Regions from separate parts of the Sporosarcina sp. SAFN-015 genome, predicted to be linked through region 2. Evidence: a T-box and tRNA genes for the amino acid it is inferred to sense, from the RefSeq annotation. Region 2 holds a T-box; the other holds one or more tRNA genes.
The links. A T-box is a leader RNA that pairs with one kind of tRNA and senses whether it is charged. The one in region 2 lies ahead of alaS (alanine--tRNA ligase), so its partner is inferred to be a tRNA-Ala.
Positions count from the first base shown of each region.

Region 1 (4,435 bases), on a different contig from region 2:
AGGAAGAACGAGCTTCGTTATCGCCCATAGGCTGAATACGGTTCGAAAAGCCGACATCGTCTACGTCATGGGGCAAGGCAAGCTCATCGAATCCGGCAGCCAAGAGGAATTGATTGAAAAACAAGGGGTTTATTATACGATGTTGAAGGATTCGAAAATATAAGCACAAAAACAGGCGAGGAAAATGTTCCTCGCCTGTTTTATTCAAATCGTTATTTTCGATCTTCAATATCCAACTTCGTACCATCGTCGAAGTTCACTTCCAAATCGAACTTCGTATATGAGTCGAGTCCAAACCATTCCATAATTCTATTAGTAACATCTTCGTTCGACATATCATGCGTCAGCATAATTTTCGTGAAGAACTCATCCAGCTTATCGAACGCTTCCTGATCCTTCAAATTTAAATTCGCTAATCTATTCACATACTTTGCATCACTGGCTTCATTCACATCATACTCTGCATCAACGGCATCTTTCCCATCGACCTCAATCTCCAAATCGAACTCATTGAAGCCATAGCCGTCGCCCGTATTCATCGTGCCGCCTTCTTTTTCATCCTCGTAAATAATCGTCGCATCTTCCCGCGCCGGATCATCTGCATTTTTGCTTGCATTTCCACAAGCGCCAAGGACGAGAACAGCCATTAAAAGAAGCATGACGACCTTCATATTATCCCTCATGTTCGCAAACCTCCTGTTGTAGTCTCTATTTATTGATTTCCTACATTCTGCGAAATTAAACACAAAGACCATTTTTGGGAATCGCGTCAGCGAAAGTGGTAGGAATGGAATTGGCCCGCATTCATTTTATCGGGGAACGCGGGAATTTGTGCGAGTCGGTGATAACGGTCAGAGAGTCGGTGATAAACTCGTTTAAGTCGGTGATAAAGTGTCAAGAGCCGGTGATAACATCCACTAAGTCGGTGATAACAACATATTTGCGGCTAATAAAAAACAACCGGGCGCTTGCACCGGTTGTTTCTTACCATTTCGCGCGGTGATCTTCCGCGCTGCCAAGCATTTGACGGATTCGTAAAATCGAGCCGTCGTTCAGCTTGACACGGCCGTTGAAATAGCCGACGAGCTGATTGACGTTCGTTTGGACGAGCTGCGCATTCGTCTTGGAAACCCGCTCAAAGAAAGGGGAAAACGTCAAGTCGACTTGGTCAGAAAACTTTGTTCCGATATGCCAAGGATGCATGAAATTGTCCTTGTCATACGTGAAGATGACATCTTCATGCAGCTTCGTCATGACACCGTCTACGAATACTGCATTTTCCGTCATTCCCGTACCATCCGTCCATTTTCCGCCGAAATTCAGACCGATTCTCCGACCACCTAAACGTTGGGAAGCCATCGCCCAATTCCACTCCGCTTCGCGCGGCCAAATACCGCGTCCATAATCGAGCACGGCAAAGCTATAATCAGGATTGAAATTATACCGTTTCTCCCCGATCTTCACGAAGCCCGCTGTCGGCAATGTATGGTGCTTTGCTGTGAATTGGAACCGATCCCGGTTGCGGGGGATAACGACGTTCAACGAATCATCTTCGTCCGGATGCGCGATGTGAAGATCGGCATGAAGCACTTCATTATCAAAATCGGGTATCGTCACAGATAGATGGGTTTCTCCTTGTATATGCACGAGCTGGACGGACATCCGCTCGTTGACGAATTTCACACTGCCAAGAACATCCTCCGGCATCTTCACCTTTCGCCCAACCGGCAGCACGACTTGCTTCTCATAGAACCGCTGCGTTTCATAATCGAGCAAATAGACAAAGCAGACAGCCGCATAATCCAAATGGCTGATCGTCGCAGAAAATAGAAGATCCTCACCGAACACACACCAATAATTCCATTTCTTCTTCCGCATGAAATGGCCCTTTAAATTGCTTATAATGATAGGACGGCGGGCAAACCCAATTGCTTCGGGATTCAACATCCCTTTCTGATCGCACAGAAACACCGTGTCCTTCAGTTCTCTTTCAGCATGTTGCAAGGAGATCTCCCCCGATCTATTGTCTTTTTAATGTGACATGTTATAATCTATATTGTATCAGATATACGGGGCATTAGCTCAGCTGGGAGAGTGTCACGCTGGCAGTGTGAAGGTCACCGGTTCGAACCCGGTATGCTCCATCATTAGGAACCTCATCAAATTAACATTTGATGAGGTTTTTTATATAGGCACCTAGTAAATCCAGGAACGCAATAATAAAATTTAGCACGGGGATGGCATCGGTAAAAGTTCGATATCTTTTCCGTTTTTTTACGATTGACACGACACCAATTAGTGTCGTATTATAGTGACACCGAACAGTGTCCAATCTTTAGGAGAGGGGGAAGGATTTTGATTACGACTGACCAAGAGCGCGATGTTTTTGTAGCCATTGCAGATCCGACGAGACGAAAGTTGATATGGTTATTGGCAGGTTCCGATGAGTTGGCGCTTTACGAATTAACCCCTCATTTTCAGATGGGACGTACTGCAGTTTCTAAACATTTAGCAATTCTGAAAGAAGCTGATTTAGTGAAAAACCGTAAAATTGGCAGAGAAACAAGGTATCGGTTAAACGCAGCTCCCTTGCAGGAAGTTAAAGACTGGTTATCGTTTTATGAGGATTTTTGGACGGAAAGTGCGGCGAAACTAAAGAACTTATTGGAGGAATAGATGATGGCGGATTTATCATTGGATTTTCAATTTAAAAGTCCTATCAATAAAGTATGGGATGCATTAACGAACTCAGAAATTCTTGCGAAATGGGTGATGGAAAATAATTTCAAACCGATTGTCGGATACAAATGTCAGTTTCGGAATGAGGCAATCGGTTTAGTTGTAGAGAGTGAAGTATTGGTTGTTGATGAGCCTACTACATTATCGTACACATGGGTCGGTGGACCGATCGATACGATTGTCACATGGACATTAAAACAGGAAGGTGAAACAACCCACTTACATCTGGCTCACACTGGATTTGAAGAAGAAAATCGGGCTGCGTTCAATGGCGCGAAATATGGTTGGACAAGTATGGTTGACGAGTTGAATAAACTGGTAGGAGAAATGTAAATGGTTTTTTTTCAAGATGCAGTAGCAATCTTCAAAAAGAGAGACTTAGTATTCATTGAGAGCTACAAAGAATCAGATGGTGTATATACTTTTCGATTTGAAAAAGAGAAGAATTTAACGTGGAAAGCGGGACAACATGGGCTGTTTACGATTACTCATAAGAAAATAAAAAATGGTATACGTCCAATAAGTGTGGCATCTGCTCCTGCTGAGAATATTGTTCAACTAACGCTAGGAATTAGTGATGATCCAAGTGACTTTAAAATGGCGATGTTAGAATTAAAACAGGGCATGAAAGTAAAAATGAGCGGGCCAGTAGGGTCGTTTTATTTAACCGATAACGGTCCTTCCATCTTTATTGCGGGCGGTATTGGAATTACACCATTCCGGTCGATGCTAAAGCAGATTGAGGAGGAAGGGAACGTAGGCGGAAAGCAAATACATCTACTTTATATAGATAGCAAAAAGTCATTTGTATATAAAGATGAACTCGATGAAATTGCTAATAATACTGCGGCAACTGTAACGTACCTCGATCAGAGGAACGACTTACCTGAGGAAATAAATAAGCTGTCCAACTTATATCAGAACGATGGCAACTACTATATTGCAGGTCCTAAGGCGATGGTAGAATCCATTTCCGCTCATTTACAAAGTAATGATATTTCGAAGAAGAGTATTAAAAAGGATGTCTTTTTTGGTTATTAAAGAAACCCCATTCTATGGGGTTCAAGAGTGTAGACAAAGTCGTTTTTGGACTTTGTCTACACTCTTTTTTAAGGCAAGTGGCAATGGGCAGGAATTTCCTCAGCCTGATTGAAAACGCTTGCCAAGGAAGGCAACCTAAGATCGCCACGTCCTGTGGCAACGGTTGCATGACTCGCTTCCTGCGAGCCCGCGCGAAGTCGAGCGAAGACGCGAATAGAACTAAAGTTCATGAGCGGACGAGCGAGAAAGGAAGGCATCCTAAGTGCGCCGCGTCCTGCGGCAACGGATGCATGACCTACTTCCTGTAGGCCTCAACAACGGATGCGAGCGTTTGTCAACAGGCTGAAACCCCATTCTATGGGGTTTTTTTGAATTGCTTTGTTAATGGGAGGGGCACATATACATACAAAGTTGAATATCTTATAGGCGAAGTCATTATAACGACGGAGGAATCGTTATCGGTTATTTGGTTACTGTAGAGTCAGGTGTAAATCTGTATGTTGAAGATCTTAATCCGGAGGGCAGCAAGACCATTGTATTTATACATGGATGGCCGTTGAGTCATAAACAGTTCGAATATCAGTTTAATGTGCTTCCTACAATGGGGTATCGATGTATCGGCATAGACTGGAGAGGCTTTGGAAATTCGGATAAA
Region 1 covers NZ_JBPFDR010000001.1:373,920-378,354, reverse strand. Annotated here, with positions in the region: gene ACR65H_RS01730 (ABC transporter ATP-binding protein) at 1-163, shown strand, start outside; gene ACR65H_RS01725 (YusW family protein) at 213-683, opposite strand; gene ACR65H_RS01720 (DUF2804 domain-containing protein) at 985-2,004, opposite strand; tRNA gene ACR65H_RS01715 (tRNA-Ala) at 2,072-2,144, shown strand; gene ACR65H_RS01710 (ArsR/SmtB family transcription factor) at 2,356-2,676, shown strand; gene ACR65H_RS01705 (SRPBCC family protein) at 2,680-3,072, shown strand; gene ACR65H_RS01700 (FAD-dependent oxidoreductase) at 3,073-3,780, shown strand; gene ACR65H_RS01695 (alpha/beta fold hydrolase) at 4,238-4,435, shown strand, end outside.
Region 1: it encodes a tRNA-Ala, which carries the amino acid that the T-box ahead of alaS (alanine--tRNA ligase) is inferred to sense. The anticodon was not compared.

Region 2 (4,435 bases):
CTGCCCAAATCTTTTCGTTAACAATCGCTTCAATCTTTTCTAGTTCCTCTTTCGTCACTTGCCCGAAATGGGAGAAGTCGAAACGGAGACGGTCAGGACCGACATATGATCCTGCCTGATTGACATGCTCTCCGAGGACGGTTTTCAATGCTTTATGAAGAAGATGTGTTGCTGTATGATTTTTAATCGTCATTTTACGTAATTCCGGATTTACTTCAGCTAATACTTCGGTTTTCTCAGATACTTCACCTGAACGAACAACAGCAGTATGCAAATGTTGACCATTCGGTGCTTTTTTCACATCTTTCACATCGATGATAAATGTATCACTTGTAATGATTCCTTTATCGGCAATCTGTCCGCCGCTTTCCGCATAAAATGGAGTGCGTTCAAGCATGAACTGAATTTCATCACCTTCTGAAGCATGAGCGACCAATTCGCCATTGTGCAAGAGTGCAATGATTTTTGTCTCGCAAGACAATTGATCATAGCCGATAAATTCACTTTGTTCGTGAATATTGCCAAGCACTTCCGATTGTACATGCATCGAATCGACATCAAGCCGTGCAGCTCTTGCACGTTTACGTTGATTTTCCATTTCTTCATCGAATCCAGCACGATCGACCTCAACGCCTGCTTCCTCCGCAAACTCCTCTGTCAGTTCGAAAGGAAAACCGTATGTGTCATAAAGCTTAAATGCATCCGCACCGGATACGATCGTGTTGCCGCTCGCTTTCGCTTTTTCGATGACGCCATTCAAAATTGCCAATCCTTCATTCAACGTTTCATGGAATCGTTCTTCTTCATTCTTAATGACCTTCATAATGAAAGCTTCTTTTTCCTTGACTTGTGGATAGAAGTCTTGCATAACTTCCCCTACGACAGGAACGAGTTCATACATGAACGGCTTGTTGATGCCCAACTGTTTTGCAAAGCGGACAGCGCGACGTAGAAGTCTTCTTAAGACGTAGCCTCTTCCTTCATTGGAAGGCAATGCACCATCGCCGATCGCGAATGCAACAGTACGGATATGGTCTGCGATAACTTTAAATGCGGTATCCTTTACATCATCCTCGCCATACTTTTCACCTGACACTTTTTCCACTGAATGGATGATTGGCATGAAAAGATCTGTATCAAAGTTCGTAGGCACTTCTTGGATGACTGAAGCCATCCGTTCAAGACCCATTCCTGTATCAATATTTTTCTTCGGTAGTGGGGTGTACGTATGATCTGGATTATGGTTGAACTCAGAAAATACTAAGTTCCAAATTTCTAAATAACGTTCGTTTTCTCCGCCAGGGTACAATTCCGGATCTGAGAAGTCGTCGCCGAAAGTTGGTCCGCGATCGTAGAAAATTTCAGAGTTCGGACCGCTCGGACCTTCTCCGATATCCCAGAAGTTACCTTCCAATCGGATAATGCGTTCCTCAGGAATGCCGATTTTATCTTTCCAAATGTCGTATGCTTCATTATCTTCCGGGTGTACAGTGACAGAGAGCAATTCTCGGTCAAAGCCAATCCATTTTTCATTAGTTAGGAAGTCCCATGCGCGAATGATCGCTTCTTCTTTGAAGTAGTCACCGATTGAGAAGTTCCCGAGCATTTCGAAGAATGTATGGTGGCGAGCAGTTCTGCCTACATTTTCGATGTCGTTGGTGCGAATTGATTTTTGTGCATTGACAATGCGCGGATTTGTCGGAATTACACGTCCGTCAAAGTATTTTTTTAGTGTTGCGACGCCGCTGTTGATCCAAAGAAGTGATGGATCGTCAATTGGGACTAGTGGTGCTGATGGCTCTTCGCTATGGCCGTGTTCTTTGAAGTATTCGAGAAACATTCTTCTAATTTCAGCTGCTGTTAATTTTTTCATGAGTAATCCTCCTTTAATAGTTGAGCGATACAAATAAAAAAATCCCCGCCCCTGTACAAGGGACGAAGATTTTTCGTGGTACCACCCTAATTTACCGGCGGAAAGCCGGTATCTCAAGAAGCCATAACGCGGCTAACGGCAAGTGTTAGTTGCTCTCAGGAGTAGCTTTCCGGCAAACGGCCATGGGAATCCTTGCAGCCTAGGGATTCCTTTCTGAGCATAGCGGTAAGCGTACTTTCTCCGTCATCGAATTTCATATGATACTTTGGATTATAGGGAATCCCCGTCCCCGTGTCAATCCTTCGCTTCCAGAAAATCGAAAGGAGTGATACCTTGCATACCGATCATCGGGTCGATTCCGAAAATCGTCTCCTTTGTCAGCCTATACTCTTTCGGGATTTCCGGAATTTCACTGACGGCTTCGATCGGTTCAACTTGTAGCTCATCGTCTTGCTGAGCTATTACAGTATCTGTCCGGTCTTCAAAAGTGGATTCCTTCCGCAGCCGGTCTTTCAACGTCGTCTGCCGTTCCAGCTCATCCGTCCGGTTAATACCGATTTTGAATTCTTCCGGCTCACCGCAAAGGATAAGGAAGTTTCTAGCCCTAGTTATGCCTGTATATAAAAGATTTCTCCGCAGCATTTTCCTATATCCTCGGACTATCGGCATTACGACAATAGGAAACTCACTTCCTTGGGACTTGTGGATGGAGCAGCAATAAGCGAGCGTAATTTGATTTAGATCATTTCGCTCATACTCCACTTCGATTCCATCATAAGAAACAATGAGCAATTCCTTTTTATCGACTGTCTCCTTCGCCTTAATGATGGAAATGACTTCTCCCATATCACCGTTGAATACGTTGCTTTCGGGTTGATTGACGAGCTGGAGCACTTTGTCCCCAATACGATAGACGACATCACCGAAGACGACTTCTTTCCGATCAGGTCCAGGTGGGTTTACCATCTGCTGGATCATTTTGTTCAGTCCATCAATGCCTGCAGGTCCTTTATACATAGGTGCTAGAACTTGAATGTTCCTAATATGGTGACCTTTCGAAACGGCGTTTTTCACGACCTGTTCGACCACTTCGAGTATCTGATCCCCGTTTGCTTTTATGAAAGAGCGGTCCGACGTTTTTCTAGTGACATCATCAGTCCACTTTGCATTCTTAATCATATGAGCCATTTCTATGATTGTCGATCCGGCGCTTTGTCGATAAATCTCAGTCAGTTCAACGACCGGAATCTTTTCCGAGTCGAGCATATCCTTTAACACTTGGCCTGGACCAACAGGTGGAAGCTGATCTTGGTCGCCGACGAATAATACTTGGATATCATCATGTAAGGCTTTCAGAAGCTGATGCGCAAGCCAAGTGTCGACCATAGACATTTCATCGATAATGATGAGCCGCCCTTCCACCTCTCTACCGACTGCATCATCCTTTTCTTGTCCATTGAATCCGAGAAGCCTGTGGATAGTCATTGCAGGCAAACCTGTCGATTCAGACATTCTCTTCGCCGCTCGTCCAGTAGGTGCTGCTAAAACGATTGGAAAGGTCTCTTCTTTATCCGCATAGTACTTCGGGTCAAGTGATAGGCCGTGCAGCTCCGCAAATACTTCTACTAAACCTCGGATGACAGTCGTTTTCCCCGTTCCCGGTCCACCTGTTAAAATCATAACAGGTGAATGGAGAGCTTTTTCAATGGCGGCCACTTGGGTTTCAGCATAGCTGACGCCAAGCCTCTCTTCCGCTTCACCTATCGCCTTTCGGATTTCAGATACCGGAAACTTGTCGGAAAGATCATTCTCCATAATTCTATCCATTTTAGAGGCGATGCCAATTTCCGAAAAATAAAGTGAAGGAATATAAAGCCTTTTTCCTTCTCCGCACAGCTTACTCTCCTCAACCAACTCAATGATACTTCGGGAAATATTGTCAAATGGCACTTCTTCCGATTGACTCGATTCAAGCAACCGCTTCACTTCGGGCAGTACTGTCTCTGCCTCTAAATAGACATGCCCAGCGGACTGAACTCCTTGGTTCATCGTATGAAGGATTGCGGCTTTTACTCGTGATGGATGTTTGCCAGTGATTCCGAGCTGTCTGCCTAATTCGTCTGCCCGTTGAAATCCGACTCCCTCTACGTCTTCAATTAGCCTAAATGGATTTTCTTTTAGCAGCTCGATGACTTCCTCCCGATACGTCTGGTAAATGCGCATCGAAAGCTGGGGACCGAATCCCCACTCATTCAACTGGACCATGCTTCGTTCCAACCCAAGGTTTTCCTGAAGAACGGTAATGAGGGTCTCTTTCCGCTCTTCCGACAGCTTTGGAACCCGATCAAGCACATCAGGATTTTCGAGTATCTGTTTAATGGCATCTTTACCTAATGTTTTCACAATAGTGTCGGCAGTTTTCCTTCCGATTCCAGGAAATAGATCACCGGATAAGTAATGGACGATTCCCGTTTCGGTTTCTGGCATTTCTTTTGTGAACGTGTGGACATCGAACTGTTTCCCATAAGTCGCATGATTGACAAGTCTTCCCGTCAATCTATA
Region 2 covers NZ_JBPFDR010000010.1:84,825-89,259, reverse strand. Annotated here, with positions in the region: gene alaS (alanine--tRNA ligase) at 1-1,873, opposite strand, end outside; T-box leader at 1,929-2,129, opposite strand; gene recD2 (SF1B family DNA helicase RecD2) at 2,168-4,435, opposite strand, start outside.